DNA from 2 places in the Pseudoxanthomonas indica genome. Region 2 is predicted to be linked to the other one. Evidence: predicted binding sites of a transcription regulator. Region 2 holds the regulator's gene; the other holds the start of a gene.
What was found. The regulator FliA, encoded in region 2, starts transcription of late flagellar genes. The targets are predictions, from matches to a motif close to TAAAGTTTNNCNNNCNNNGGCCGATAA.
Positions count from the first base shown of each region.

Region 1 (15,690 bases), 210 kb from region 2:
AAGCCACCGTCGGCAGCGACGATCTGCGCCAGCTGGCGTTCGACTTCGGCGGCAAGCTCAATGACAGCGGCACGCTGCTGTATCGCCTCACCGGCCTGGCACGCAATAGCGACAGCCCGGTCGAGTTCATCCATGACGATCGCTACTACTTCGCACCGGCGCTGACCTGGAAGCCGGATGACGCCAACGAGCTGACCGTGCTGGCGCGCTACCAGAAGGCCGATACCAAGGCCGGCGCCGGCTTCCTGCCCATCGATGGCACGCTGCGCCCCAATCCCAACGGCAAGATCCGCGCCGACCTGTATACCGGCGAGCCCAACGCCAATGACTACGTCAAGACGATGAAGTCGATCGGCTACGACTTCCGCCACGACTTTGGTGGCGGCACCGCGTTCAACCAGAACGTGCGGGTGGGGCAGAGCGAGATTGATCCGAACGTGGTGGTGGGCGCCTTCGGCCTGCTCGCGGATCAGCGTTCGCTCTATCGCTACCTGTGGTCGACCAGCGAAGAAGAAAAGAACATCGGCATCGACAACAACCTGCAGTGGAACTTCAGCAGTGGTCGCCTGACCCACAGCGTGTTGGCCGGCATCGATTTCCGCCGTTACGAGAACACCTACTTCACCAACTTCGATTTTGGTGGCGGCACCACGCTGGATGTGTTCAATCCGGTTTACGGCAGCCTGCCCAACCTGCGTCCGACCCTGCGTCCGCAGGACGGCACCACCCAGACCCAGCGCCTGGTGGGCCTGTACGCGCAGGATCAGATCAAGATCGACAAGTGGGTGGTCACCTTCGGCGCGCGCCAGGACTTCGTCGGCACCGACACGCGCAACGCCGCCGGCCGTCGCCACCAGAGCGATGAAGAGTTGTCCGGCCGCGTCGGCGTGAACTATCTGTTGGACAACGGCCTGGCGCCGTACATCGGTTATTCGCAGTCGTTCCAGCCCACCGTGGGTACCGACGCGCAGGGTCGCGCCTTCGTTCCCACCACCGGTGATCAGATCGAAGCAGGTCTGAAGTTCCAGCCCGCCAACGGCAAGGTGCTGGCGACCATCGCCGTGTACGAGTTGACCCAGCAGAACAATCCGGTGGTTGATCCCAACAACACGCTGTTCACCTTCCAGGTCGGCGAGACCAAAGTGCGCGGCGCCGAACTGGAAGGGCGCTGGAATGTCGGCCAGGGCCTGAGCGTGTATGGCGCCTATGCCTACCTCGATTCGGAAGTGACCGAGACGCTGGATCCGCAGGCGCTCGGCAAGCAGGTGCCGTTGCAGCCCAAGCATTCGGCCTCGCTGGGCGGCGATTACACGCTGACCACCGGTGCGCTGGCCGGCCTGGGCTTCGCTGCGGGCGTGCGCTACACCGGCGACCACTACGGTGATGCCTACAACCTGTGGCAGACGCCTTCCTACACCTTGTTCGACGCCTCGGTGCATTACGACTTCGGCAACTGGCGCCTGCAGGTGAATGCGCAGAATCTGGGTGACAAGGAGTACATCAGCGCCTGCAACAGCGCCGCCTGGTGCTATTACGGCTATCCGCGCACGGTGACCGCGACGGCGCGCTTCGCCTGGTAAGTCCATTCGCCAGGAGCTAGCTGACGCCATGCCCCCCTTGTTGATCTGGTTCGCGATTGCGACAGCGTGGCTGTCCGCCTTCGCCCTGTATCGTGCTTCGCCGCATTACCGCGGCGAAGCACGTCGCTGGCGCGCCGGGAATCCCGTCGGGCTGGCCTTGGCGGTGCTGTCGTTGGCGGCATGGATCGTCGGATTGGGAACCGGCGCCGGCATCAGCGTGATGCTGGCGACCTGGATGCTGGGCCTGGTCGGCTTGCCCTATCTGGATTACTGGCGCAGTCCATCTAAGTCCGAGGCGAATCGTTGATGTGGGCGCGCGCATCGGCAGGCATCGTGGCGGGCTTTTTTCTGGCAGCGGGCGTGGTCGGACTGATTGCCTGGTCGTGGCCGGGCCCGTGGCAATCCACCCTGGTCGCCAGCGCGCTGGCGTTCTTTCCGGCGTGGATGCTGGCGGCCACCAGCAGTTTCCTGTTTGCCGATGGCAAGCGCGCGTGGCTGTGGCTGGGCGCCAGCGCGGCCGCATCGTTCGCCCTGCTGTGGCTGCTGCGCAGCCTGCAGTGGGTGGCGTGAGGAGCCGCGATGAAGATTGAATCCACCACGCTGCGCACGTTCACCACCGTGCATACCTGGGTCGGCCTGGTGGCCGGGTTCGCCTTGTTTGTGGCGTTCTATGCCGGCGCCATCACCGTCTTCCACCACGAGTTGATGCTCTGGCAAGCGCCGCACGCAGCCAGCAAGCCGGCGGGCACGCTCGATGATGCGCAACGCCTGCTCGATGAAACCCTGGAGCGACATCCGGCCTCGCGGCAGTGGGTCGGCATGCTGTTCCCCGGCGCGGAATCACCGCAACCCGTGATCTACTGGCCTGACGAGAAGGCCGTCTGGCATTACGCCACCCTGGACAACCTGCAGGGTAGCGACAAGCCGCCGCAAGCCGGCCTGTCAGAGCTGGTCAATGCATTGCACTTCTCGTTGGGTATCCCGGTGGCCGGCACCTACCTGATGGGTGTCGTGAGCCTGTTGTACGGCGTGGCGTTGTTGTCAGGCTTGCTGATCCATTTGCCCAGCCTGCTCAAGGATCTGTTTGCACTGCGTCCGGGCCGCAACCTGAAGCGCTTCTGGCAGGACGCGCACAATGTCATCGGCGTACTGAGTCTGCCGATGCATCTGATGTTCGCCATTACCGGGGCGATGCTGTGCCTGGTGATGGTGGCGGCAGTGGCGCTCAATCCGCTGATCTACGACGGCAAGGTGATGGAGGCCATCGGCCCTGCCATGGATACCGCGCCCGTCATCGCGCCTGCTGGCGAACCTGCGCCCCAGGGCACGCTGGCCTTCTGGCAGCAACGCGCACAGTCCGCTGCGCAGGCACAGGGCATCAGCGAGTTCGAACCGGCCTACCTGAAACTGCTGCACGCCGGCGACCGCAATGCGACGGTGGAAATCACCGGCGAGTCACCGCGATCACTCGGTCCGCTGGGGTCGGTGGCCTTGAATGCCGGCACCGGCGAGATTCTCGCCACCCAGTTGCCGGGCCATCGTGATGCCAACCACGCCACGCTGGCATCGGCCTACGCGCTGCACTTCGGTGAGTACGCCAATGTGTGGGTGCGCTGGCTGTACTTCGTGCTGGGAGTGGGCGGCGCTTTCCTGTTCTATTCGGGCAACCTGCTGTGGATCGAGTCGCGTCGCAAGCGTCGCCAGGTGCAGCAGGGTCGCGCCCAGATCGGCATGGCCAAGGCGACGGTGGGCGTCTGCCTGGGCGTGTGCGTGGCGATCTCGTTGGCCTTCGTCGCCGCCACGCTGCTGGAAGCGCGGGCGCTCAGCCAGGTTGGTTTGAATGTGGACGCCGGCATCCAGTGGGTGTGCTTCCTGTCCTGGACGCTATGCGCGTTGTGGGCGGTGATTCGACCGGTTGCAAAAGCCACGCGCGAATTGCTCTGGGCGGCGGCGCTGGCCACGGCGGCTGTGCCGATTGCGCACGGTGCGGCCACCGGCTGGTGGTGGTGGACGAGTGCGATGAACGGGCAGTGGGTGCTATTCGGTATCGACGCCACCGCGTTGGCGATGGCTTTCGGCTTTGCCTTGCTGGCCAGGGCGAGCCGGCGGCGCGCGCTGCATGGCGATCCACACAGCGTCTGGGCCGAACCCGCGCGGGCCTGACAACTCGACGCGCGCTGCGCGCCGTCGCACAGTCAGAGTCTCGGCGAGGGTCGCCGGTTCGATTGATCAGCGCAGCCGCCGGGGATCACTCGTTGAAAGGCGACTTGCGCTGCATCAACGATTGCAGACGTTGCAGCGTGTCCTTGCGGCGCAGCTCGCCATCGAAGAAGTACACCCGCACGCCGTGCGCGGGCACGTCCGCCTGCATCTGCCGGCGCACGCGCTGGGTCTTGCCGGTGAATGCATCGCGCCAGATCCCGGACTCCAGGTAATCGCTCACGCGCATCCGGGTGGGGTGGTCGCCCTTGTTGAGCAGCACCAGCGCGGTCTGGCGCTGGCCATCGTGATCGTAGACGCGGTAGAACGCCGCCTCGTTGCCCTTGAGTTCCACATTGAGCTGCAGGCCGCGTTGCAGCGCGACCGAATCGCGTCGTAGCCGGGCGATCGCCTGCAACGGCGCAAAGATGGGGCTGCGCGGCGCCTGTGCGATGCGTTCCTGGCCGAAGTAATTGCGGTTGCCGGCATGCTCGGCGGTGCCGCGCATGAAGCCGGTTTCCGAACCGTAGTAGATCACCGGAATGCCGCGCGCGGTGAACAACCAGTTGTGCGCGTCGATGAAGCCGTTGTCGCTGGCCTTCATCCGCGCCATGTCGTGATTGTCGTAGAAGGTCATCAGTTCGTACGGATTGGCGTACGGACCATCCTCCAGATACAGCGCAGGCGCCAGCTGGCCAAAGTCGCTGTCGGGTTTCTCGAACACTTCGACCAGCCTGGCCTTGAGCGGGAAATCGAGCAGGCTGTAGCCGCCGTTGCGCGGCCAGGTGTGCGCGGCAATGCTGGCGGCGTCGTAGTTGAAGTTCTCGCCGAACATGAAGAAGCCCGGGCGCTTGGCGCGGATGCGATCGGCAAAGGCCTTCCAGAAATCGTGCGGCATCCAGGCAATGGTGTCGACGCGGAACGCGCTGGCGCCCTGGTCGATCCATTGCTCGTACGCGCCCACCAGGTAATCGAGCACCTGCGGATTGCGTTCGTTGAAATCCGACAGCTGGGCCAGGCCGCCGTTGCGGTTGTAGAAGGCGTGCAGCGGCTTGTGCTCGGGATCCAGCTGGGCCGGCGGCAGATTCTGGTGGTCGGCCACCAGCTTGCCCTGTGCATCCCACAGCTTGCCGTACTGCGCCTGCGCGGCCGGCATGGTGTAGGCGGGTGAGCCGTGGTTGGCGACGATGTCCAGCACCACGTCCAGCTGCTGCTGCTTCATGCCGGCGGTGAAACCGGCAAAGTCCAGGCCCGCGCTGGGCAGGTGCTCGTCGAGCTTGTAGAAGTTGATGCCCCAGTATCCGTGGTAACCGGTCTTGCCGCGGTCGGTGAACGCGCCGTTCCAGGCCACGGGCTCGCCGCCGGTGAAGGCCTCATCCGGATTGTCGACGATCGGCGTGACCCAGACCGAAGTGAAGCCCATATCGCGGATGTAGCGGGCATTGTCCAGCACGCCTTTGAAGTCGCCCCCGAGGTAGCCGACGTTGTCGGACTGGCCGGCGGGCGCGCCGGGCGTGGGGCGATCAAAGCTGTGCTGCGCGCCACCTTGATCGCGATGATCATTGCCGGGGTCGCCATTGACGAAGCGATCCGTCAGCAGGAAGTAGACGGACTCGCGCGCGAAAGGCTCGGTGGTGCCATACCAGTCGCCGGCGTGGGCTTTGCAGGTCGCGCCACCGGCCAACACCAGCGTGACGGCGACAGCGAGCAGCGAAGACTGTCTCATGCCGGAACCTCGTCGGTGGCGACCTGGTTGCTCACGCGCAGCACCGCGACCGCCGCCAGCAGCAGGCTGACGCCGCTCAACACCAGCGCATGAATGGACTGGTTGTCGAACAGGCCGCGCATCAACGGGCCGAGCAGGGTGGCGGCCACGATCTGCGGGATCACGATGAACATGTTGAAGATGCCCATGTAGATGCCCATGCGATCGGCCGGCACATGGCTGGACAGCAGCGCATACGGCATCGACAGGATGCTGGCCCAGGCCACGCCCACCAAGGCGAAGGACAGGATCAACCACGCCGGCTGTGGCACGAAGTACATCGAGATGAAGCCCAGCCCGCCCAGGGTGAGCGATGCCAGGTGCACCGCCTTGCGATTCAGCCCGCGCCGCGCGGCGTACAGCGTCAGCAACAAGGCCACCAGCATCGAGGACAAGCCATACCAGCCCATGTACGAGCCGACCAGGTCGGCCGCGTTCTGGTACGCCGCATTGGCCGCGCGGAACGCCTCGGCCTGTGCGGGGATGCTCATGTCGTAGGCGCCTGCCAGCGGTGCGGGCGCGTGGAAGACGTGCTCGGTCAGTCCGGGCGTGGCCAGACTCCACATGGCGAAGAAAGCGAACCAGCTGAAGAACTGCACCCAGCCGAGGCGGCGCATTTGCGCCGGCATGTGCGCCACGTGATGGAGGATTTCGCCGAGGAAGTTGCCTTCGCGTTGGTGTTGTTGGCGGAACGCCTGCAGATCATCGGGCGGATATTCGCGGGTGGTGAACACGGTCACCAGGATGCTGGCCATGAACACGAACGCGCCAATCGCAAAGGCAATCTGCACCGAGGGCGGCACCACCCCGGGACCAGCTTCGTTCGGCACGCCCAGGCGGGTGATGAACCACGGCAGGTTGCTCGCCACCCAGGTACCGATACCGATGATCAGCGTCTGCAGGACAAAGCCGTAGGAACGTTGGCTCTCCGGCAACTTGTCGGCGACCAGCGCACGGAACGGTTCCATGCTGATGTTGATCGAGGCGTCCAGCACCCACAGCAGGCCAGCGGCCATCCACAGCGTGGGCGAGTGCGGCATGAAGATCAGCGCGATGGAACTGAGAACCGCGCCGGCAAGGAAGAACGGGCGGCGTCGACCCAGCCAGGGATGCCAGGTGCGATCACTGAAGTAGCCGACGATGGGTTGAACCAGCAGGCCGGTCAGTGGCGCGGCGATCCAGAGGAACGGCAGTGAATCCTTCTCCGCGCCCAGGGTCTGGAAGATGCGCGAGACGAAGCCGCCTTGCAGGGCGAAGCCGAACTGGATGCCCAGGAAGCCAAACGACATGTTCCAGATCTGCCAGAAGGACAGGCGCGGTTTGACGGGCATTCAAGGGTTCCGGCAGGAAGGACGGCGCAGCCATGCTGCGGGCGGTGACGCATCTTGCAGGCTATCCGCGCCGATTCCATGCTGCACCGCAAACAGGAATGCCACCCTCGGCATGCAGTCGACGGCCTGATCCCGGCCTGCGCCGAACTCGCGAAAAGCGCTTGTTTTGCGGGCCCGCAGCGTAAACCCTTGCGCCAATTCCGAGCGCTCGGGCGCGCGCTCGATGGGGCCGCGCGGCCACATCCTGCATACGTATTCATGCCATGCAGGGCAGGGCGGACGCCACGACACGATGGCGGCGTGGCAAGGTGGCGCCCGTTGCGCGACCACCATGGGCGCGCGCGGTGGTCCGGCATTCGGGGAAGCGATGAACGACAAGCATTGGTGGCGCGGCGCGGTGATCTACCAGATCTACCCGCGCAGCTTCCTCGACAGCGATGGCGATGGCGTCGGCGATCTGCCGGGCATCGTGGACAAACTGGATTACATCGCCAGCCTGGGCGTGGACGCGATCTGGATCTCGCCGTTCTTCAAGTCGCCGATGGCCGACTTTGGCTACGACATCGCCGACTACCGCGATGTCGATCCGCTGTTCGGCAGCTTGTCCGATTTCGATCGCCTGCTGGCCAAGGCGCACGCGCTCGGCATCAAGGTGATGATCGATCAGGTGCTGAGCCATTGTTCGGTGGAGCACGCCTGGTTCAAGGAAAGCCGCGAGAGCCGCGACAATCCCAAGGCCGACTGGTACGTCTGGGCCGACCCGAAAGAGGACGGCACCGCGCCGAACAACTGGATGTCGCTGTTCGGTGGCGTCGCCTGGCGCTGGGAGCCGCGCCGCGAGCAGTACTATCTGCACAACTTCCTGTCCTCGCAACCGGATCTGAACTTCCACAATCCGGAAGTACAGGCCGCCACGCTGGACAACGTCAAGTTCTGGCTGGACAAGGGCGTGGACGGCTTGCGCCTGGATGCGATCAACTTCTGCTTCCATGACGCGCAGCTGCGTGACAATCCGCCCAAGCCGAAGGACAAGCGGGTCGGGCGTGGATTCAGTCCCGACAATCCCTACGCCTATCAGTACCACTGGTACAACAACACCCAGCCCGAGAACCTGCCGTTCCTGGAGCGGTTGCGCGCACTGCTGGACCGCTATCCCGATGCGGCCGCTTTGGGCGAAATCTCCTCGGAGGATTCGCTGGCCACGACCGCCGAATACGTCAGCGACAAACGCCTGCACATGGGCTACAGCTTCGAGCTGCTGACGGACGACAGCAGTGCCGCCTACATCCGTGGCACGGTCGAACGTCTGGAAACGACCATGACCGAAGGCTGGCCCTGCTGGGCGGTCTCCAATCACGACGTACAGCGCGCAGTGAGCCGGTGGGGTGGAGACGCCTCTTCGCCAGAACTCGCCGCGCAGCTGGTCGCTCTGGTGTGTTCGTTGCGCGGCTCGGTGTGCCTTTACCAGGGCGAGGAGCTTGGCCTGCCGGAAGCCGACGTGCCCTATGCGGATCTGCAGGATCCTTATGGCAAAGCGTTCTGGCCGAACTTCAAGGGGCGCGACGGTTGCCGTACGCCGATGCCGTGGAATGACGATACCCAGGCGGGATTCAGCGCCGGCAAGCCGTGGCTGCCGATTCCGCAGACGCATCGCGCCATCAATGTGGCCGCGCAGGAACGCGATCCGCAGTCGGTGCTGCAGCAGGTCCGTCGCTTCCTGGCCTGGCGCCGGCAGCAGCCGGCGCTGCAGCGCGGCAGCATTGCCTTCCATGACGCGCCCGAACCAATCCTGGCGTTCCAGCGCGATGCCGACGCGCAGAGCCTGCTCGCGGTGTTCAATCTTTCGCCACAGGCGCAACGCTGGCCGCTGCCGGAAGCACTGCGCCAGCGTGTGCAGGACGCGCCCGAATTCGGCGCCGGTGTCCTGCGCGACGGCGAACTGGAGCTGCCAGCACGCGGCGTCTGGATCGCACGACTGCGCTGACCGACCCGCGCTGACGATACTGCTCGACCACGCTCGCCGACACGGCGAAGCGTGGCGGGCGCCGTTGTCGCCAGCGCAAATCGTGATTTGCGGAACCCGCGTTACAGGCGTCAAAAAGCCCTGATGAATACGTATGCAGCGGCCATTGTGCGACTGCGCTCGCTACTACCATGGCCGCACGTTCCAGGGAGAGGGTCCCTGGCGTCGAAGGCCCGGGCGATCGCATGCGACGCACCCGGGTCACTGCATACAACACTCCTGGGAGAGGGGAAAATGCTGCAACACAAGCGCAACCTGCTGAGTGCGGCGCTGGCATCCGCCATCGCGCTGACCGCAACGGGCGTCCATGCCCAAACGGCCACGCCGGCCGCGGGCACGCAGGCGCCGACCGAACAGAACGCCACCGAACTGGAAACCGTCACGGTGACCGGCATCCGCGCCGGTATCGAGAGCGCCATCTCGACCAAGCGCGAATCCACCTCCATCGTCGAAGCGATCTCGGCCGAGGACATCGGCAAGCTCCCGGACGTCAGCATCGCTGAATCGATTGCACGCCTGCCTGGCGTCACCGCGCAACGCGTGGGTGGCCGTGCCCAGGTGATCAGCGTGCGTGGCCTGTCGCCTGACTTCGCCACGACCTTGCTCAACGGGCGTGAAGTCGTCAGCACCGGTGACAACCGCAGCGTCGAGTTCGATCAGTATCCGTCGGAACTGATGAGCGGCGTGACCCTGTACAAGACGCCGGACGCCGGCCTGATTGGCCAGGGCCTGTCTGGCACCATCGACATGCAGACCGTGCGTCCGCTCAGCTACGACGAACCCGTGGTCGCCTTCAGCGGTCGCTACCAGCGCAATTCGCTGGGTTCGGCGGCGGAAATCGACGCGCACGGCAATCGCTTCAATGCCGCCTTCATCACCCAGTTCGCCGACAACACCGTCGGCCTGTCGGTGGGCTACTCGCATTCCGACACGCCCATCCAGGAAAACCAGGTGGGCCTGTACGAGCCGTGGCGATTCCTGGAAGAGGACAGCTGGCGTCCCGGCGTGCCGGGCGGCACCTACTACTCTGATGGCATCAAGGCGCTGCGCCGCACCGGCAACCTGGAACGCGACGGCGTGATGGCCACCTTGCAGTATCGCCCGTCCAACAACTGGACCAGCATCCTGGACGTGTTCCACTCCGAGGCGACGCAGATCACCACCGCCAACCAGTTCGAAGTGAATCTGGGTGGTTACAACGGCAATTACCAGCCCGGCCTGAGCATCACCGGCGCGCAGGTCAACGGCAACCACAGCTTTACCGGCGGCGTGGCCAGCGGCGTGTATCCGCTGGTGCGCGGCATGTACAACAAGCGCCTGGACAAGATCGACGCGTTCGGCTGGAGCAACGAATTCAACGCCGGTACCGCCCGCATCTACACCGACCTGAGCTACTCCAAGGCCAAGCGCGATGAGCTGAGCCTGGAGAACAACACCCAGCTCACGCCGATGCCGCAGCTGGACACCGTTACCCTGAGCTATCGCCAGAACGGGTTCTCGCAGTTGTCGCCGGGCATGGACTACTCCAATCCCAATGCGCTGTTCCTGACCAACACCATCTACGGCTCCGGCTACGGCAAGGTGCCGCAGGTGGAAGACGAACTGAAGAGCGTCAAGATCGGCGCCACGCTGCAACTGCCGGAATCGTGGAGCTGGTTCTCCGGTCTTGATGTGGGTGTCAACTACGCGGATCGCCAGAAGTCCAAGATCCAGCCGGAAGGCAACATCCTGCTCGGGCCGCAAGGCGACACCGCCATTGCCTCGGATCTGCAGCGTGGCCTGGTCAACCTCAACTTCGCGGGCGTGGGCTACATTCCCGCCTGGAACGTGGAAGACGCGGTCAGCCGCTACATGATCTTCGCGCCGGTCACGAACCTGGACTACCTGGTGCCCAAGACCTGGCGTGTGGACGAAGACATCACCACTGCGTTCGCGCGCTTCAACATCGACACCGAATGGGGCTCGGTGGGCGTGCGCGGCAATGTCGGCGTGCAGTTCATGCGCACCGAGCAGTCGTCCAACTCGTTCTACTGGGATGACATCGCGCCGGCCGGCGAGCAGGTCAAGCCGATTGAGGAAGGCAAGAGCTACAACGACGTGCTGCCGAGCATGAACCTGGCCTTCCAGTTTGCCGATGACCAGACCGTGCGCGTCGCCCTGGCGAAGCAAGTGGCGCGCCCGCGCGTGGACCAGCTGCGTTCCTCGCTGGATTTCGGCATCGACACCAGCACCGGTATCCCCGGCGCCAGCGGTGGCAACCCGCTGCTGGATCCGTGGGAGGCCTACGCCTTCGATCTGTCGTACGAAAAGTACTTCGGCAACAAGGCCTACGTGGCGGCCGCGGTGTTCTACAAGGATCTGCGCACGTACATCTTCACCCAGACCCGCGATGGCTATGACTTCTCCAGCTACGTGGCCAGCTACGTTCCGGGCCCGAACCAGCCGGAAGCGCAGACCACCGGCAACTTCACCGCGCCGTACAACGGCAGGGGCGGCAAGCTCAAGGGTCTGGAACTGACCGCGTCGCTGCCGCTGGATCTGCTGTGGCAGCCGCTGGAAGGTTTCGGCATCGTCGCCACGGCCAGCTTCAACGACAGCGACATCACCATCGTCGATCCGGACAGCGCCAACAGCGTGGGCGATGGTCCGATCTCGCTGCCGGGCCTGTCCGACGAGGTGTACAACCTCACCGCCTACTACGAACGCTCGGGTTTCGAGGCGCGCATCAGCCAGCGCAAGCGTTCGGACTTCATTGGTGAGATCGGCAACTTCGACGGCAACCGGACGCTGCGTTACGTGGTAGGCGAGGACCAGGTGGATGCACAGCTGGGCTACACCTTCGGCGCCGGCAGCAGCCTCGACGGCCTGAGCCTGTTGCTGCAGGTCACCAACATGACCAACTCGCCGTACAAGACCTACGCCGGCAGCAAGGATCGTCCGCTGGAGTACATCGAGTGGGGCCGTACCTACCTGGTGGGTTTCAACTACCGTTTCTAAGGTCGAGCCTGCTGCAAACTTCATTGCTTCACTTGCACAACCAGCCCGCCGAAATACGGCGGGCTTTTTTTTTGCGTGCGTGCTGCACGCATCGCGGGAGTTTCCTGAACAGGAACATCAAGCGATCGGGATAGCGGCCGATACCTGTGGGGCACTCCTCTCGCAGTACCTCTCAATGTCCCCCGTAGCTTCGAAAAAATTCCTCAGCCTGCAGTTCAAACTGTTGGGCGCACTGACTGTTGGCCTGTCTTTCATCCTGATCTGCGCGTTGGCTGGGCTTGCCTCGGCCTGGCTCAGTCTCTCCACCCAGGTGCCCGAGCAGGTCCAGCAGGCCACCGACAGCGAATTGATGAGTCGCGAATTCCGCCTGCAGGTGCAGGAATGGAAGAACGTGCTGATTCGCGGCAATGATGCCGAACAGCTCAGCAAGCACCTGTCCGCTTTCAACGAGGGAGCGGCCACCGTGAGCCGGCTCGCCGGGCAACTGGCCAGCAGCATGGATGATGCTCAAGCCGCCGCATTTGCGGCGCAGTTCCGCAAGGAACACCAGACCTTGACCGACAACTACCGCGCGGCGCTCACCGGTTTCGAGGCGGCGCAGTTCGACCCGCACGCAGGCGACGCGCTGGTCCGCGGCATGGATCGTGAGCCGACGCAGACGCTGGAGAAGTTGAACCAGCGGGCCAAGGCGGTGGCCGACGCTGCCGTCGTCAAGAAGTCCGAAGACGCGCGTCGCACCTTGATGTGGTCCGGGGTGGTTTCGCTGCTGGCTGCCGTCGTGTTGGTGGTAGCGCTGGCCTGGTGGATCCGCCGCTCGGTGATCGCGCCGGTGGTGAGTGCAGGGCAGGCCGCCCGCGCAGTGGCCTCGGGCAACCTGGATCATGTGATCAAGGTGCAGAGCCGCGATGAAGTGGGTCAGCTGGCTACCGCCATGCAGTCCATGACCACGACCTTGAAAGCGGTCATCGCCGCGCAACTGGACATGGCGCATCGCCATGACCTGGGCCAGATCAGTCACCGCATCGACGATGCGCAGTTTCCGGGCGAATACGGACGCATGGTGCGCGAATCCAATGCGCTGGTGGCCCAGCATATCGGCGTCAAATTGAAGGTGGTGGAAGTCATGCGCCGCTACTCGGTCGGCGATCTGTCGGTGGACATGGATCGCCTGCCCGGCGAGAAGGCCGTGATCACCGAAGCGATGGACGCCACCAAGGCCAGCCTGGCGGCCATCAACAACGAGATCAAACAACTGGCCGCAGCGGCTGCCGCAGGCGATTTCAGCCATCGCGGCGATGAGGAACGCTACCAGCATGACTTCCGCGCGATGGTTGCCGGCCTCAATGGCTTGATGACCACCACCGACGCCAACCTGTCGGAAGTCTCGGCGCTGCTGCAGGCCATCGCACGCGGCGATCTGACCGCGCGCATGCACGGAGACTTCCGCGGCGTGTTTGCACGGATGCGCGATGACGCCAATGCCACGGTGTCGCAGCTCACCGACATCGTGTCCCGTATCCAGGAAGCCTCGGGCACGATCAACCTGGCGGCCGGCGAAATCGCCACCGGCAATGACGACCTGGCCCATCGCACCGAGCAGCAGGCAGCCAACCTGGAAGAAACCGCCGCGTCGATGGAGGAGCTGACCTCCACCGTGCGCCAGAACGCCGACTCGGCGCGCCAGGCCAACCAGCTGGCGATCAGCGCGGCCGCGGTGGCCTCCAGCGGCGGTGAAGTGGTGGGGCAGGTGGTGGACACCATGCGCGATATCGAAACCTCGTCGCGCAAGATCTCCGACATCATCTCGGTCATCGATGGCATCGCCTTCCAGACCAACATCCTGGCGCTGAATGCGGCGGTGGAAGCCGCACGTGCCGGCGAGCAGGGTCGTGGCTTTGCCGTGGTGGCCTCGGAAGTGCGCACGTTGGCCCAGCGCTCGGCGCAGGCGGCCAAGGAGATCAAGGGGCTGATCGAAGCGTCGGTGGATCGCGTGGCCGATGGCTCGATGCTCGTGCATCAAGCCGGCGCCACCATGGGCGACATCGTCGCCTCGGTGCAGCGCGTGACCGACATCATGGCCGAGATCTCCGCGGCTTCGCAGGAGCAGTCGGCGGGCATCGAGCAGGTCAACCTGACCATCACCCAGATGGATGAAGCCACCCAGCAGAATGCAGCGCTGGTGGAAGAAGCCACCGCGGCGGCACGCAGCATGGAAGAACAGGCGCAGACCCTGGCGGCGTCGGTGGGGGCGTTCAAGCTCCAGCGTGCCGGCGTGGCTGCGGTGGAGCGCCGGCCTGTCGCCCTGATGCATTGATACGTCGGCCAACAAAAAAGCCGGAGTCCTTGCGGATTCCGGCTTTCTGCGACTCTCGAGAGTCTTTGTAGTGGTGGAGAGGATGGGGATCGAACCCACGACCTCGTCATTGCGAACGACGCGCTCTCCCAGCTGAGCTACCCCCCCACGAGGGTGACCTAGTTTAGCGCCGGTGCTCCGGTGGCGCTAGTCCGCGCCCACCAGCAGCGGCGCGAGGCTGGATTCCAGTGCATTACGCCGCCAGCCGGCCAGTCCGGCGGGCCAGCCACCGGGTGCGTCGCGCTGGAATTCCAGCAAGGCTTCCAGCGCCCGGCGCGAGGCCAGCACGCCTTCCGGCAGGCCGAGTTCACGCGTGCGCACGGCCACGGCGTCCTGCAGTTTTTTCAGCTGGCTCTTGTCGCGATCGGTGGCGCTGCGCGCCAGCGGCGCCTGGTCTTCGTCTTCAAGCGGGGTGTCCAGTGCGGTCCACAAGGCATCGGCCAGTTTGCGCGGCGACTTGGGCTGGCCGTCCAGCCAGCGCAGCAGGGCGGCGCGATCCAGCGGCGGAGTGCGCGCCAGCGCCACCGCCATCTCGTTGTCGAGGATCCAGCTGCGCGGCCGGTCGCTGCGACGCGCCTGCGTTTCGCGCCAGCGCAGCAGGCGCAACAAGCGGCGTTGCGCCGGTGGTTCCAGGAACTGTGCGCTGCGCAAGGCCAGATGAGGCCAGCGCTCGCCTTCGTCCTGCTGCGAGTTTTCGATCAGGCGCTGGCTGTCTTCGTGCAGCCAGGCCAGGCGATCACCGGCCTGCAAGCGCGCGCTCAGATCATCGTGGAGTACGAACAAATACTGCACATCGTCGGCCGCGTAGGTCAGTTGCGAATCACTGAGCGGGCGGCGTAGCCAGTCCGAGCGGGTCTCACCCTTGGGCAGGGTGACGCCGGTGATCTGTTCCACCAGCTTCTGATAGCCCATTCCGGCGCCCACCCCGGCCAGCGCGGCGGCAATCTGGGTGTCGAACAACGGTTGCGGCGCCACGCCACAGGCATATTTCAGCGCCACCACATCCTCGCTGGCGCTGTGCATGACCTTGAGGATGTCCGGATCGCCCAACAACCCGGCCAGCGCCCGGGTCATGCCGGGGCGTAGCGGATCCACCAGCAGGATCTCGTCACCGATCGCCAGTTGCACCAGCGCCAGTTGCGGCCAGAACGTGCGCTCGCGGACAAATTCGGTGTCCAGGCCGACCCGCGCGGGCTTGCGCGTGAGGAAGGAGGCCAGGGCGTCGGGCGTTTCAATCCAATGGGGCACGAAATCTCCGCTGAATGCATCGGTTGCCTGTGGGGGAGACAATAGCCTAACGTCGCTCGCGGCATACCGCGACCTCGGGAGTAAGGATTGCGTCCAATCGGCTTGCTGCTGCTGACTGCATTGGCACTTTGCGCCTGCTCGCGCGAGCAGGCGGCATCGCGTGATGCGCGTGGCGAGGCCGCCGAAGTACGGAT
Region 1 is NZ_FUZV01000002.1:1,100,241-1,115,930, forward strand. Features, by position in the region: gene B5X78_RS15720 (TonB-dependent siderophore receptor) at 1-1,580, shown strand, start outside; gene B5X78_RS15725 (hypothetical protein) at 1,609-1,887, shown strand; gene B5X78_RS15730 (hypothetical protein) at 1,887-2,150, shown strand; gene B5X78_RS15735 (PepSY-associated TM helix domain-containing protein) at 2,160-3,743, shown strand; gene B5X78_RS15740 (alpha-amylase family glycosyl hydrolase) at 3,829-5,505, opposite strand; gene B5X78_RS15745 (MFS transporter) at 5,502-6,875, opposite strand; gene B5X78_RS15750 (alpha-glucosidase) at 7,243-8,859, shown strand; gene B5X78_RS15755 (TonB-dependent receptor) at 9,133-11,895, shown strand; gene B5X78_RS15760 (methyl-accepting chemotaxis protein) at 12,071-14,209, shown strand; tRNA gene B5X78_RS15765 (tRNA-Ala) at 14,281-14,356, opposite strand; gene rnd (ribonuclease D) at 14,396-15,496, opposite strand; gene B5X78_RS15775 (formylglycine-generating enzyme family protein) at 15,584-15,690, shown strand, end outside.
Region 1: B5X78_RS15760 (methyl-accepting chemotaxis protein) is a predicted target of FliA. The motif match lies at 12,013-12,039, and genes of this name have one in related genera.

Region 2 (15,690 bases):
TCCATCACTCCGCTGGGCGGCGGATCGGCGGGCACGCCAAAGGCCCGGCTCAACGACGAATGCGGGTCCAGATCGATCAGCAGCACGCGGAAGCCGCGCATTGCCAGGCCACGGCCCAGGGCCAAAGTGGTGGTGGTCTTGCCCACGCCGCCTTTCTGGTTGGCGATTGCCCACACGCGCATCAGTTGGATCCTCCGGTTACGGTCGGCGCCAACGCTGCAGCGTCAGCGGCCGTGGCCGGCGTCAGGGGACCGGCCTCATCGAGGGTGCCTTGCAAGTTCGGTGCCGCGGCGATCGCCGGCAGTCCGCCGCCACCGCCCTCGGCCTTGCCTTCCCCGGCCAGGATCACCAGCAGCACGCGACGGTTGCTGTTGCGGCCCTCCAGGGTGGCGTTGTCGCCGATCGGGCGGAATTCGCCGTAGCCGATCATCGCCAGCCGCTCCGGCGGAATGCCGTCGCGCACGAACAGGTGCACCACGCTGGCCGCACGCGCGGCCGACAGCTCCCAGTTGGAGGGGAACTGATAGGTGCGGATCGGACGATCGTCGGTATAGCCTTCCACCCGTACGCCGTTGGGAACATTGATCAGCACATCGGCCAGCTTGGACACGGTGTCCTGCGCGGCCGGTTCCAGCGCCGCGGAACCGGTGGGAAACAGGATGTCGCTGTTGATCTGCACTTCCAGCCACAGCTGGGCGCGGCGGATGACCACCATTTTCTGGTCCACCAGCGGCTTCATCGCCTTTTCGATGTCCGAGGCGATGCGATCCAGCTCGCGCTCGGCGTTCTGCATGCCCTGCGCACTGACGCTCATGTTCATCTGCGAGGCCATCGCCGCCAGCAGGGTGACGTTGGGGGCAGGCGAGGGCGCCGACGGGCCCTGCTTGGCGCCGGACTTGATCGGCGAGGGGCGATCGAAATCCGCACCCTGCAGCTGGTGATTGCCCACCTGCACCGGATTGATGGTGCGCGGCGCGCCGCCGAAAGCGGCGGTCAGGGCATCGGCCATCACCCGGTACTTGCCTTCGTTGACCGTGGAGATCGCGTACATGACCACGAAGAACGCCAGCAGCAGGGTCATCAGATCCGCGTAGGGGATCGCCCAGGCTTCGTGGTTGGTGTGTTCTTCGTGTTTCTTGCGGCGCGCCATGATCCCGGCCCCTTAGTGCAGGAAGCCGGCCAGCTTGGATTCGATGTTGCGCGGATTCTCGCCCTGGGCGATCGCGATCAACCCCTCGATGATCATCTCGCGCTCACGGGTGCGGCCACCGATGACGCTCTTGAGCTTGTTGGCCATCGGCAGGAAGAACAGGTTGGCCGAGGCGATGCCGTAGATGGTGGCGGTGAACGCCGCGGCGATGCCGTGGCCCAGCTTGGACGGATCGGCCAGGTTCTTCATCACCGCGATCAGGCCGAATACCGCACCGATGATGCCCAGCGTGGGCGCGTACACGCCCATGGCTTCGAACACCTTGGCGGCGGCCAGATCCTGGTGTTCCTGGCTGTCCAGATCGATTTCCAGCATGTGCCGGATGGCTTCCGGCTCCAGGCCGTCGACCAGCATCTGCAGGCCCTTCTTGAGGAACGGATCTTCCTGCTCGGCGACCAGCGGCTCCAGCCCGAGCAGACCCTGCTTGCGGGCCACATTGCTCCACTCGACGATCTGCTGGATCAGTCCTTCGCGCTCATTGGTGGGCGGGCGGATCACCCACTTGGCGATGGCCACCGCATGCTTGAACACCTTCGGCGGCGTATGCACCAGGATGGCTGCGACGGTGCCGAGGATGACGATGACGAAGGCGGCCGACGACCACAGCGAGGCCACGCCCGCACCCTTGAGGATGCTGCCACCGACCAGGGCGACCAGCGCCAGCAGTAGTCCGACGAGACTGAAGATATCCATGTGAAGGAATATCGGCGGGTGTAATGGGAACTTGAGCTGGCGACCCTCTCCCGGAGGGAGAGGAAGAGGGGGAAGGGCTTACGCCACCTGGCGCAGGCCGTCCACGTCCAGGATCAGGGCCATGCGGCCGTCGCCAATCAGGGTGGCGCCGGCATAGCCGGGCAGGCCGCGCACGGCGCGCGGTAGCGGCTTGATTACCACCTCCTCGCGGCCGCGCACCTGATCCACGACCAGGCCGAAGCGCTGGTCGCCCATCTGCAACACCACGATGGTGAGCAGCGGGGTCTTGGTCACCTGCACGCCCAGCCAGCGGCGCAGATCCACCAGCGGCAAGGTGGTGGCGCCGCGATCCAGCACCGCCTGGCCATCGAAATAGCGCAGGCTGGCATCCGGCGCATGCAGCACTTCCAGCACGCGCGCCAGCGGCAACGCATAGACCGGGTCGCCGGCCTGCACCAGCAGGGTCGGCAGGATCGCCAGCGTCAGCGGCACGCGGATCAGGAAGCGGCTGCCGCGTCCGAGCTGGGAATAGATCTGGATCTGCCCGCTCAGTTCGCGGATGCGTGACTGCACCACGTCCATGCCGACGCCACGGCCGGAGATGTCGGTGATCTCGGTCTTGGTGGAAAAGCCCGGCAGGAAGATCAGCTGCAGGCATTCGTCATGCGACAGGCGCGCGGCGGACTCGGGATCAATCAGGCCCTTTTCCAGCGCCTTGTCGCGCAGGCGTTCGGGATCTATGCCGGCGCCGTCGTCGCGGATTTCAATGGTGACGTAGTCGCCTTCCTGCTGCGCGGCCAGGCGGACTTGGCCACAGCGCGGCTTGCCCGCAGCTTCGCGCAGGGCCGGCACTTCCACGCCGTGATCGATGGCGTTGCGGACCAGATGCACCAGCGGATCGGCCAGCGCTTCGACCAGGTTGCGATCCAGCTCGGTCTCGGCACCGATCAATTCCAGATCCACTTCCTTCTGCAAGGAGCGGGCGACATCGCGCGCCACCTTGGGGAAGCGCGAGAACACCTTGCCGACCGGCTGCATGCGCGTGCGCATGACCGCGTTCTGCAGGCGTGCGGTGGCGATATCCAGGCTGCTGACCGCGCGGTCCAGTTCCTCGTCGCGCAGGCGCGCGCGCAGGGTCTTGAGGCGGTTGCGCGAGAGCACCAGTTCGCCGACCAGGTTGACGATCGCATCCAGCCGCTTGGTGTCCACGCGGATGGTCTGCTCGGCTTCGCTGGCGCGCGCGGCCGGCTTGCCCGCTGCGCTGGCCGGGGTGGCGCGCGGCTTCGGCGCAGCGGCAGGCGCCGTGGCGGCAGGCGCGGCGATCGCGCCCTGCAGCTGATCGAGCAGGGCGTCGAATTCTTCTTCGTTGATGTCCTCGCCCGCCTGCGCAGGCGCTGCTGTGGCCGGTTTGGCCGCCACCGGCGCCGGCTTGGGTGCGGCGCCAGTCACGTCGAACTGCGCGATCAGCGTGGCCGGTGCATGCGGCGGATCTTCGTTGGCGCCCACTGCATCGAGCATCTGCTGCAGCCAGTCGAGCGACTGCTGCGCGGCGTCGAAATGATCCGCTTCCAGCGAGGCCTTGCCCGAGCGCACCAGGCCGAGCGCTTCTTCAGCCGCGTGGCACAGGTTGACCATCGGGGTGATCGCCAGGAAGCCGGCGCCGCCCTTGAGCGTGTGGAAGCCGCGGAACACCGCGTTGAGCTGCTGCTTGTCGGCGGGATCCTGTTCCAGCGTCACCAGCTGCTCGCCCAGGCGATCCAGGATCTCCTGCGCTTCAATCAGGAAGTCGGCGGCGATTTCGGGGGTGACGGCGGACATGCGTGCTTCTCTTACAGGCCAAGACCCGACAACAGATCATCCGCGTCATCCTGCGAGTACGCGTTCTTGTCCAGTCCGTTGACGGCCGGGCCGGACAGGGCGTTGTCCTTCTTTTCCGGCGGCGGCAGGCCGAGTGCGCCAAAACCTTCGTGCACGCGGCGGACGATGCCGGCGACGCGACGGATGATCTGCCCGGTGAGGTCCTGGTAGCTCTGCGCCAGCGCCATTTCCGACAGGCCGCTGCGGATGCCATCCACCAGCTGCGTCTGTTCGGCGCTGAGCGGGCTGGCCTTGAGCTGATCGGCCAGGCCGCGGCATTGCTCGGCCAGGTCGAGGGTCTTGTGGCTGGCCTGTTCGGTCATTTCGACCACGTGATCCAGGCGCGCGCAGGCGTCGTCCAGACCATGGCTGTCATGGGTGGGCGGCAGTTCGCCCAGCGTCTGCGCCAGTTCGCGGGCCAGCCGGCCCAGGCCCTGCATCATCGGCTGCGTGCGCCAGGCGGCAATCGCATCCAGTTCGCGGCGCCAGCCGGCTTCATCGCCTTCCTGCAGGGCATCCAGCGCGTGCTGGAGTTTTTCCACCAGCGCCGCGCGGGCGCTGGAAGCATCAATGACTGCGGCCATCAGGCAGCCGCTCCCAGGCGCTCGAAGATCTTGCCCAGCTTCTCTTCCAGGGTCTGCGCGGTGAACGGTTTGATGATGTAGCCGTTCACGCCGTTCTGCGCGGCCTCGATGATCTGTTCGCGCTTGGCCTCGGCGGTGACCATCAGCACCGGCAGGTGCTTGAAGCGGTCATCGGCGCGGATCGCCTTGAGCAGGTCGATGCCGGTCATGCCGGGCATGTTCCAGTCGGTGACCACGAATTCGAAGTTGCCCTGCGCCAGCGCCTGGATGGCGGTCGAACCGTCGTCGGCCTCGGCGGTGTTGGTGTAACCCAGATCGTTGAGCAGGTTCTTGATGATGCGGCGCATCGTCGAGAAGTCGTCCACGATCAGGATTCGCATGTTCTTGTTGGCGGTCACTCGGTACTCCGGGGCAATGCTATTGGGCAGGGTGGTTCGGAACGGATATCGGCGGGGATCCGGAGAAGTTTAGTGAGGGGGTGAAAGCGGCCCTCAATCGTCCTCGATGCCGGCGTCGACCTTTTCGTACACGTCCAGCCGGCCGCGCAGGCGCAGCATGGCCTGGCCGTGGATCTGGCAGACCCGCGACTCGCTGACCCCCAGCACGGCGCCGATTTCCTTCAGGTTCAATTCCTGCTCGTAGTACATGGACAGCACCAGCTGCTCGCGCTCGGGCAGTTGGCCGATGGCCTTGACCAGCTGGGTGCGGAACTCGCCGCGCTCCAGGTTCTGCTGCGGGCTGGGGCCACCGGTGACATGGGTCTGCGGTTCGCCATGGTCTTCGACGTGCGATTCCAGGCTCAACACCTGGCCACGCGCGGCGTCTTCCAGCAGGCGCAGGTATTCCGGCAACGGCATCTCCATCGCCGAGGCGACTTCGGTGGCGATGGCGGCGCGGCCGGTGCGCTGTTCGATTTCGCGCACGGTGGAGGCGGCCTGGCGGGCGCGCCGGTGCACCGAACGCGGCACCCAGTCGCCGCGGCGGATTTCATCGATCATCGAGCCGCGGATGCGGATCGAGGCGAAGGTCTCGAACGAGGCGCCCTGTTCGGCGTCGTAGCTGCGCGAGGCTTCAATCAGACCGATCATGCCGGCCTGGATCAGATCATCGACCTCCACGCTGGCCGGCAGGCGTGCGGCCAGGTGATGGGCGATGCGCCGTACCAGGTCCGCATGCACGGTGACGGCATCGGTGGCCGCGCTTTTCTGCACGGCACGGTATTGGGCGGCAGCACCGGTATTCATGCAGGCACGCTCCGGTTGATCATGCGTTCGACGAAGAATTCGACATTGCCGCGCGCGGCGGTCGGCGGCTGCCAACGGGCGGCCAGGCGCGCGATTTCGTTGATGGCGCGGGCCGACGGGCTGCCCGGATAGGCCTTCACCACCGCCTGCTGGCGCTGCACGGCGCGGCGCAGCCAGTCGTCCTGCGGCACCGCGCCCATGTAGTGCAGGGCCACGTCGCCGAGGAAGCGTTCGCACACCCGCGCCAGTTTTTCGTACAACTTGCGGCCCTCGTTGGGGTCGCGGACCATATTGGCGATCACGTGCACGCGATCGACGCCGCGTTCGCGCGAGAGCACCTTGATCAAGGCGTAGGCATCGGTGATCGAGGCCGGCTCATCGCAGACCACCACCACGGTGTCCTGCGCGGCCTGGCAGAAGGTCAGCACGCTGTCGGTGATGCCGGCGGCGGTATCCACCACCATCACGTCCAGCTGGCGCTGCAGTTCCGAGAACACATTGACCAGGCCGACGTGCTCGGCCGAGGACAGCTCGGCCATGTGCCGGAAACCCGACGAGGCCGGGACGATCAGCAGGCCATCCGGGCCTCCCAGCAGCACGTCCTCCAACTGGCAGCGATGCGCGACCAGATCGGCCAGGGTGAACTTGGGGGTCAGGCCCAGCAGCACGTCGACATTGGCCAGGCCCAGGTCGGCGTCCATCAGCAGGGTGCGCTTGCCCATCTCGGCCAGCGAAGCGGCCAGGTTGACCGACACGTTGGTCTTGCCCACACCACCCTTGCCACCGGTGATCGCAATGACCCGCACCGGATGGAACGCGCCGGCCATCGGCGGCGTGTTGCGCGGATTGGTCTGCAACAGGTGGGACTCATGCGACATGGATGTTCTCCGCGGGGATGGCTTCGTCGGCTTCGCGACGCAATTGGTCAAGACGCAGTACAAGGTTGGCGGCGTTGGCGCGGTGCAGGTCTTCCGGCACGCGCTGACCGTCGGTGATCCAGGCCATCGGCAACTGGTGGTCGACGATCACCGACAGCGGGCTGCCCAGGCGACCGGTTTCATCGACCTTGGTCAGCACCACGCCCTTGGGGCGCACGGCGCTGAAGCGGCGCACCACTTCATCCAGATCGGCGTAGTGGGAGTTGGCCGGCAGCACCAGCAGGGTGTGGATCTGTCCGGCCGCGCGCAGCCAGTTGAGCTGGCCGACCAGGTTGCGGTCGCGCTGGCCCAGGCCGGCGGTGTCGATCAGCACCAGCTTGTAGTCGGCCAGGCGCTCCAGCACCTGCGCCAGCTTGATGTCGCTGTCGGCTTCGTATACGGCGATGCCGAGCTGGCGACCGTAGCTGTGCAACTGTTCGCGGCCACCCACGCGCACGGTGTCGGTGGTGACCAGCGCCACGTCGCGCGGGCTGTTGGCTTCGGCGAACGCCGCGGCCAGCTTGGCGATGGTGGTGGTCTTGCCGGCGCCGGTCGGGCCGACCAGGGCGATCACGCCGCCAGTGAGCAGCGGATCCTGCGCCATGACGGGCAGCTTCTTCGACAGCAGGCCCAGCATCAGGCCACGGCCGCGATGCAGTTCGGTGTCGGCGGGAATCTGCAGCGCCACGTCGCGGGTGATGCCGGCATCGAAACCGTAGTCTTCCAGCAGTTCCATCGCCTGCGAACGCACCGGAGAACCCTTCAGGCGCTCGTCGGTCAGGCGGTGCATCTCGTCTTCGATCATGCCGCGCATCGCGGCCAGCTCGGCGCGCATGGCGGCCAGCTGCTCATCGTTCTCGCGGGCGCGGATCGGATCGTTGTCGGTAACCAGTGCAACCGCCGGGGCAGTAGCCGTTGCAACCGTCGCAGCCGCAACCGTCGTCGTTGCCTGGGAAACATCCGCAGCCGATGCTGCGGCTCCTTCTCCCGCTTGCGGGAGAAGGTTGGGATGAGGGGAAGACGAAGCCAGAATCGCCTCAGCCTTCGCCACATCATCCGCAGTCACCGCGGCAACCGCACGCGCCGTGCCATTCACGCCCGGCACCGCCGGCAAACTCGCCGCCAACCGCGCAGCAAACGAGTCCGGCTTGATCTCGAACTTCGCCGGCTCGCTGGCAGGCAACACAAAATCGTCTTCCTGCTCGTATCCACCCAACGGCTCCGGCGACGGAATACCGGCGTACAGCGATTCGCCATCACGCGCATCGGCGCCCTTGCGGTCACCGCGCAGGCTTTCACGCAGGAAGGCGGGCAGGGCGTCCAGGTCTTCGGCCGGCGCGGCCGGCTTCTTCGGCGCTTGCGGCTTCAGCTGGGCCAGCAGTTCAAACGCGGTCGGAATTTCGTTGGCAGCCTGCTCGGCCGCGATGTCCTGCGCCGGCTTGCCAAGAGGCTTGCGGCTGAAAGGACTGCTGACCGGTGCATCGTCCATCGCCGGCTTGTTGTTCGGCGTGTTGCGCTGGAAGTAAGCGGCCGCGGCCTGCGCGGGCGACAGCGGCGCGTCCTGGCGATTCGATTCGGCGCGCGGCGCGGCACGGTGCAGGTCGTCGGTGCGGGTCTGCGCATCACGCTGCGTGGCCGCCGGGCGTGCGAAAGAAGGAGCGGGCGGAGCAGCCGGTTCGGCCGGGCGCATCGCGTCCAGCGTGCGCTGCACCAGTGCTTCGTCGTAATTGGATGCGGCGACGATTTCCACGCCGTCATCAGTCATGCGGTTGGACAGGATGACCGCATCCGGGCCGTGTTCCTGGCGGACCAGGGCGAAGGCGGTGCGCATGTCCGGGGCGACGAAGCGTTTGATTTTCATGGTTTGGCGCTCTGGTAAACCGCTGGGTTCTGCTGATGAATCAACTGATGGTGCCCACCAACTTCAGTCGCTTGTCCTCCGGCACTTCGCTGTAGGACAGGACCGACAACGTGGGGACGCTGTGGCGGACCAGCCGCGCCAACGCAGCGCGTACTGTTCCTGGCACCAACACCACCGCCGGTTCACTCTTGGCGTCCTGTTGGGTCACGCAGTCCGCAAGGGATTGGTGCAGCCTTTCGGCCAGACCAGGTTCCAGCGCGGCGCCGGTGCCTTGCACGCTGTCTTGCAAGACGCGTTCCAGTTGCGGCGCCAAGGTATAGACGGGCAGTTCGGGCGACATGCCGGAGATTTCCTGCACGATGAAGCGGCCCAGGCCATTGCGTACCGCCGCGGTGAGCGCGGCCGGGTCGGCGTTCTGCGGGGCGAACTCCACCAGCTGCTCGACGATGCGACGCAGTTGGCGAATCGGCACGCGCTCGATGAGCAGGTTCTGCAGCACGCGCACCACGGTGGCCAGTGGCAGCGACTTGGGCGTCAGATCTTCGACGAGCTTGGGCGCGCTCTTGCCCAGCGTGGCCAGCAGCTGCTGCACTTCCTCATGGCCCAGCAGTTCCGGCGCGTGTTCGCGCACCAGATGCGAGAGGTGGGTGGCCACCACGGTGGCGGCGTCGACCACGGTGTAGCCCAGCGATTCGGCCAGCGCGTGCTGGTGCGGCTGGATCCAGGTGGCGTCCAGGCCGAAGGCCGGATCGCGGCCGGGGATGCCCTCCAGCGTGCCGAAGGCGCCGCCCGGGTCCAATGCCAGTTCGCGGTCCGGATGGATTTCCGCCGTGGCCACTGGCACGCCGTGCACCAGCAGGCGGTAGCCGTTGGAGGGCAGCTCCAGGTTGTCGCGGATATGCACGGGCGGAATCAGGAAGCCCAGATCCTGGGTGAGCTTGCGGCGCACCGCCTTGATGCGCGACATCAGCTCGCCGCCCTGGTTCTTGTCGACCAGGGGAATCAAGCGGTAGCCCACTTCCAGGCCCAGCGGATCGACCGGACGTACTTCGTCCCAGGTCAGCTCGGCGTTGGGATTGCTGGCGCTGGCGCCGCCCGGCGCGGGCAGGGCGGGGTTGTCACCGTCGGCTTCGCTGCCGCCGGCCTGCTGTTTCTTGTAGAGCTTCCACGCGATGTAGCCCAGCACCGCGGCCAGCGTCAAAAACACGACATTGGGCATGCCCGGCACGATGCCGACCAGGCCCATGATGGTCGCGGCCACGGCCAGCGCCTTGTGCTGGCCGAACACCTGGCCCACCATCGCCCCGCCCATGTCCTGGGCGCGCGAGGCGCGGGTGACCAGCATGGCCACCGAGGAGGACACCAGCAGCGCCGGCAACTGCGCGACCAGGCCGTCACCGATGGACAGCAGGGTGTAGATCTTGGCCGCTTCGCCCACCGGCAGTCCGTGCTGCAGCACGCCGATGGCCAGGCCGCCAATCAGGTTGATGAAGAGAATCAGGATGCCGGCGATGGCGTCGCCACGGATGAACTTGCTGGCGCCGTCCATCGCGCCGTAGAAGTCGGCTTCCTCGCGCACTTCCTCGCGGCGGGCCTTGGCTTCCTCGCGGGTCAGCAGGCCGGCGTTGAGGTCGGCGTCGATGGCCATCTGCTTGCCGGGCATCGCGTCCAGGATGAAGCGCGCCGACACTTCCGAAATACGGCCCGCACCCTTGGTGATGACCACGAAGTTGATGATGGTCAGGATGGCGAACACCACCAGGCCGACGGCGAAATTGCCGCCCACCACCACCTCGCCGAAGGCTTCGATGACCCGGCCGGCGGCACCGTGGCCGTCCTGGCCGTGCAGCAGCACCACCCGGGTGGAGGCCACGTTGAGCGCCAGGCGCAGCATCGTGGTCATCAGCAGCACGATCGGGAAGATCGTGAAATCCAGCGGCCGGCGCACGTACACCACCGCCAGCAGCACCACCAGCGAGATGGCGATGTTGAAGCTGAAAAGCGCATCCAGCACCGGCGGCGCCAGCGGGATGATGACCATGGCCAGCATGGCCAGCACGATCAACGGCGCGCCCAGGCCGGCACGCAGCAGGTCCATCACCCGCGAATTGGGTCGCACGTTCGCGCTCATGCCGGCTTGCCTTCGTCGACTTCAACGGAGGGCATGTCCGGGTGCTGGGCCACGGTACCGGCGCGCCAGGCGCGCAGCTGGTAGACGTAGGACAGGATCTGGGCGACGGCGGTATACAGTCTCACGGGGATTTCCCGGCCAAGTTGGCTTTCCCGATACAAGGCGCGTGCCAAAGGCGGCGAGGCCACGATGGCCACCTTGTGCGCCTCGGCCACCTCGCGGATGCGCAGGGCCACTTCGTCCACGCCCTTGGCCACCACGCGGGGGGCGCCCATCTGGCCGGCGTCGTATTTCAGCGCCACGGCGTAGTGGGTCGGGTTGACCAGCACCACGTCGGCGCTGGGCACGTCTTCGATCATCCGGCGCTGCGACATCTGGTGCTGCATCTGGCGGATGCGGCCCTTCACTTCCGGGCGGCCTTCGCTTTCCTTCATTTCCTCGCGCAGTTCCTGGCGGGTCATCTTCAGCTTCCGCAGCCAGTTCCACTTCTGGTACGGGGTGTCGATGGCGGCCAGCAGGGCCAGCGCGCCGGCGCAGGCAAACAGCAGGGTGCCGGCAAAGCCCAGGCCGTTGCTGATGGCCGACTCCAGCGGCATGGTCAGCAGCTCGCGCAGGTGGTTCATGCCCAGCTTCAGGGTCAGGCCGGCGGCGGTGCCGACAAAGGCCACCCGCAGCAGCGACTTCAGCAACTCGGCCACGCTCTCGGCGCCGTACAGGCGGGCCATGCCCTTCATCGGGCTCAGGCGGGTGAAGTCGGGCATCAGCGCCTTGTTCGACCAGCGCAGCCCGCCCATCAGCACCGGCGCGATGAAGCTGGCGCCCACGCAGACCAGCACGATGGGCACGAAGATCCACAGCAGCTTGAGCATCAGCAGGCCGACATGGCCGAACAGCAGGTCGTTGTGCTTGAACAGGTTGGGGTCGGGACTGAGCGCGCCCTTCATCCAGCCCAGCGCGCCGCGCGCCAGGGTCGGCATCATCGCGCTGATGGCCAGCACGGCGGCAGCGAACACGGCCGCGGTCGCCAGTTCGCGCGAGCGCGGGATGTTGCCCTGCTCGCGCGCCTCGCGCAGCCGTTTTTCACTGGGTAATTCGGTTTTTTCGCCGCTTTCGTCCGATTCGGACATGGCCAGGTTTCCGACGGAGTCGGGATACCCGGTGCAAGCTTTGTGCCGCGTTCGCTTCTCCCTCCGGGAGAAGGTGGCGCGAAGCGCCGGATGAGGGTGCGGCGGAGCCGGTCAGCTTGCTAGAACAAGTCTTCGGCGATGACGTAGTTGTCCCGCCCGCTCTGCTTGGCCCGATATAGCGCGGCGTCCGCGCGCGAGAACCAGTCATGCCAGTCGGCCTCATGGCCGAGCAGCGCGCCGCCGAGGGAAATGGTGATGCGCCCACCCGGACCGCGCAGCGATTCGCGCACCGCCTTGCGCAGGCGCTCGGTGGCCGCTTCCAGTTCCTCGCGATTGTTGACCCGCAGCAGCACCACGAACTCTTCGCCGCCAAAGCGGAACACATGGTCGTCCTTGCGCATTTCAAAGCGCAGGATCGAGGCCAGATCCGCAATGGCGTTGTCGCCAGCGGCGTGGCCGTACTGATCGTTGACGTCCTTGAAGCGGTCCAGGTCCAGCACGATCAGACCATAGCAGCAGCGGCCGGCTTTCTGGTTGACCAGGGCCTGGGCCAGGGCCTTTTCCATCATGCGGCGGTTGGGCACGTTGGTCAGCGCATCAAGCGAGGCCAGTTCCTGCAGCTCCACCCGATCATCCTGGCTGCGGGTGGCGAAGATGTAGGAGAACAGGGCCGTCAGCGCGGCCGTGGCCAGGGTCGAGACCATCACGAAGGCATCGGCGAACTGGCCGGGCATCAGGCACAGTACGCCCAGCATGGCCAGGCCCACGCCCAGCGCCAGCCGGCGATCGGCCAGGAAGAAGTTGGTCAGCAGCACCAGGTAGAGCCAGGTCAGCGCGACCGGGCCAATCACGTACGCGGCCGCCAGGCAGGCCACGGAATTGAGCAGGCACAAGATGTTGCCGGCGCGGGCGCTGTTGCCGCTGGCGCGGGCGTAGAACACCACCCCCAGCACCGCCGCCACGATCAGCAGGTCCACCACGGCGGCCAGCCAGGCGCCCTGAGTGATCCGGAACAACGCGAAAGCCGCGATCACCACCGCCGTGGTCGAACCCAGCAGGGTGATCAGTTCAAGGCGGGTGTCTCGCGTCTTGGTGTTCATCCGGTTGGCGGGATCGCGGCCCTGCCATGGGCAGCGATGTAGTGGGTCGGGGTGGTGGAGTTACCCAAAGCGGATGCAAGTTTAGTGCCGGGATACTGGCGGGGGGTGAAGGGCGTCACGGTTCAGGTCGGTAGGGGCAGCCGGCTGCCAGACCGGGGCACACAACCTTCGGGCATGAAAAAACCGCCGTGAAGGCGGTCTCCAGCAGCTCCGGAACCGGCTTGGACCTCGAATGGGCGACACCGTGTTTACTTGGCTGGCGACGCCAATGCCGACTGCCTCGTAGGGCTCGCCTTCGCATCACCGCGCCGGCATCAGGCTCATGTCGGGACGGTATTCCCAGGTTTCCGTGCGAGCCGAGGCAACTACGCCAGTGAGTTGCTGGCGCAAAGCCTGCGCGCGCGGCGCTTTTGATCGCGCCAACAGCGCATCCAGATGATCGGCGGGCTGGTCATAGTCGGCCCAACCCTGGCGCGCGATGAGCAGCAGATAGCCCGCCTCGCCACCACTGACCAACTCGTACCAGCTGTGCGCGGCACCCGAAGGCAGGTTTTGCTTCGCCAAAGCAACGGCTTCTTCGAACAATGCACGCGAGCCCGGTGCAACCGTGTAGTGGGTGACTTCCATGCGCGCGGTGGGCCGCCATTGCTCCAGCGGAAACGCGCTGCTCAGGTCGCGGCGCAGGCGATAGCTGGCGCGGTACTGTGGAATGGCGTGCGGGCTGAAGTGGCGTGCGGCATCGGCGCCGTCGCCGGCGGGGTCGACACGCTGGTCGAAGGCGGCGAACGGAGCACCGAAGCTGCCGTCCACGAACATCCCCGCATTCGGCCCATCGACGACATCCCAGCCATACCAGACCAGCGGGTCGGCGTGCTCGCGATGCCAAGCCAGGTGCTGGCGGTAGCCGGCATCAAACGCATCCTGCTGACCAGGCTGGGCCCGATAAGCGAAAAGGTGTGCGGCATCGCCACTGTCACGCAGGCTGACCTGGGCGCTGGCAGGCAGGGACAACAGCAGGCAGAACAACCCAGGCAGTGCGCGCATCGGTGGACCTCGTGGCGAAGATCGGAGCCTAGCGCCGCGGTGCCGCACGGGCCATTTCAGGATCCGCGGCCACTGTTCAATGGCATTGAACGGCGGGCGTGCGGCGGGGCTGGCACACTGTCGGCCTTCACCCGCAGGAGCGCGCATGTCACCGGACTTCCGTCGCCTGGCCGTCTTCCGCTGCGTCGTGGCCGAAGGCGGGGTCAATGCCGCCGCGCGCGTGCTGCACAAATCGCCGTCGGCGGTGACCTATGACGTGCAGCAACTGGAAAAGCAGCTGGGCTCGCCGTTGTTCCGCCGGCAGGGCAGTCGTTTGCTGCTGACCCCGCGCGGCCGCGTGCTGGCTGCATCGATCGAGCGCGCGTATCTGGATCTGGGCCAGGCCTGGGACAACGTGCGCGAGGATATCGCCGCCGAACCCCTGCGCATCGCCTGTGTGTCGGGTTTTGGCCGCTATCGACTGGTGCCGCGGCTGTTGGCCGCGTTGCCGCCGCAGCGCCCGGTTGAAGTGCTGTTCCGCACCGCCAGCCAGGTGCTGGCCCTGCTGGAAACCGGACGGGTGGCACTGGGCGTGAGCTACCGGCCGCTGGTCACGGCCAGCATCGCCTCGTTGTCGATCGGCGAAGAGGAACTGGTGCTGGTCGGGCCCAAGTCGCGCCGCGCCACGCCGGCCCGCGACGAGATTGCCGCCTTGCCATTCGTCACCTACGAGGAATTCGACTACGTGTTCTTCCGCTGGTTTGAAAGCCAGAACCTGGCGCTGCCGTCACGCTGGCATCGCAGTGATCACTTCGACGAACTGGAAGAAGCGCTGGAGAGCGTCGCGCATGGGCGCGGCTGGTCGATCGTGCCGATGGATGCGGCGCTGGGCAGTGCCTACAAGACACGGGTGCGCGTGCACCGGTTGCAGGTAAAGTGCCTCAACGAGGTACATCTGCTGGGGCGGGAGCGGGAGTTGAAGGGGGAGGATGCGGCTTTGCTTCGGTCAGTCGCGCAGTAGCAGTTTCGAGATACGTGTCGGTCCTACCAATGCGAGGGTTTGCGTATCGGCTTCCCACCACTTGATGATAGCGTCCTGTAGAGGCCTCCCGGTACAACGAGAGCGCCAGGTTCACATCCGTTTGCTTCTCTTCGAGCTTCCAGACTTTGACCCGGTGCGTCCGATCGAATGGCCTGCCTGGCTCGAAATGTGGAAGCGAGGTCCCATGCCTGTCATAGCTGTGCTTCCCCATGACCGTAGAGAACCGATCACGATGCACCTGTTGCAGGGCGCGGATGTAGTCCTGCTGGGCCAGGACGGAGGCATCTCCGTGGGTAGCAAACCTGCCCAGGGCCGGTGCGCTGAAGTAACGGACCGAGTTGAGCTCAGCGTGGGGATTTTGTCCGTGTAGCAAGTGTTCAAAGAGTGACACCACATCCAGCCACTTGTAAGGCGTACCCCGAATACGCCCGTAGTACAGGTTGTAGCCGTCGATGTAGACGGCGGTCGCGTTGCGGTTCGTAATCTGTGAGACAAATCCTTCGCACATGAAAAAACCGCCGTGAAGGCGGTTTTTTCGTCCCAAGCCAGAGCCAACTGAATGACAAGACAAGGGATGAGTCGTGCAGCTAGTTTGCACACGGCAAGGCAGAGATGCAAGCCATGTCCAAGGCACTCCCATTGGGCTTCACTATTGGTTAAAAATTTCATGAGCTCCTTTGACTTCTCTTTCGTGCATGGGCTTGGCAGGGCCACAGTACTGAGGCTGGCACGGGTGAGCCATCGGAGAAGTCCGCGTCTAACGCTCACAGAAAACTGACCATCCTGAGGGATCAAAGAGGACGCTACGGGGAGCGCAATAGGGCAATTGACCCGATGCCGGGCGTGTAGCTACGCTGCCGCCAACATCCACCCTCGGGCTGCAAGGACGCACTTTGCAGGG
Region 2 is NZ_FUZV01000002.1:1,313,687-1,329,376, forward strand. Features, by position in the region: gene B5X78_RS16720 (ParA family protein) at 1-182, opposite strand, end outside; gene motD (flagellar motor protein MotD) at 182-1,150, opposite strand; gene B5X78_RS16730 (flagellar motor protein) at 1,163-1,903, opposite strand; gene B5X78_RS16735 (chemotaxis protein CheA) at 1,982-3,721, opposite strand; gene B5X78_RS16740 (protein phosphatase CheZ) at 3,733-4,344, opposite strand; gene B5X78_RS16745 (chemotaxis response regulator CheY) at 4,344-4,724, opposite strand; gene B5X78_RS16750 (RNA polymerase sigma factor FliA) at 4,836-5,588, opposite strand; gene B5X78_RS16755 (MinD/ParA family protein) at 5,585-6,415, opposite strand; gene flhF (flagellar biosynthesis GTPase FlhF) at 6,456-8,366, opposite strand; gene flhA (flagellar biosynthesis protein FlhA) at 8,407-10,497, opposite strand; gene flhB (flagellar biosynthesis protein FlhB) at 10,494-11,624, opposite strand; gene B5X78_RS16775 (GGDEF domain-containing protein) at 11,744-12,724, opposite strand; gene B5X78_RS16780 (hypothetical protein) at 13,025-13,768, opposite strand; gene B5X78_RS16785 (LysR family transcriptional regulator) at 13,914-14,768, shown strand; gene B5X78_RS16795 (hypothetical protein) at 15,683-15,690, shown strand, end outside.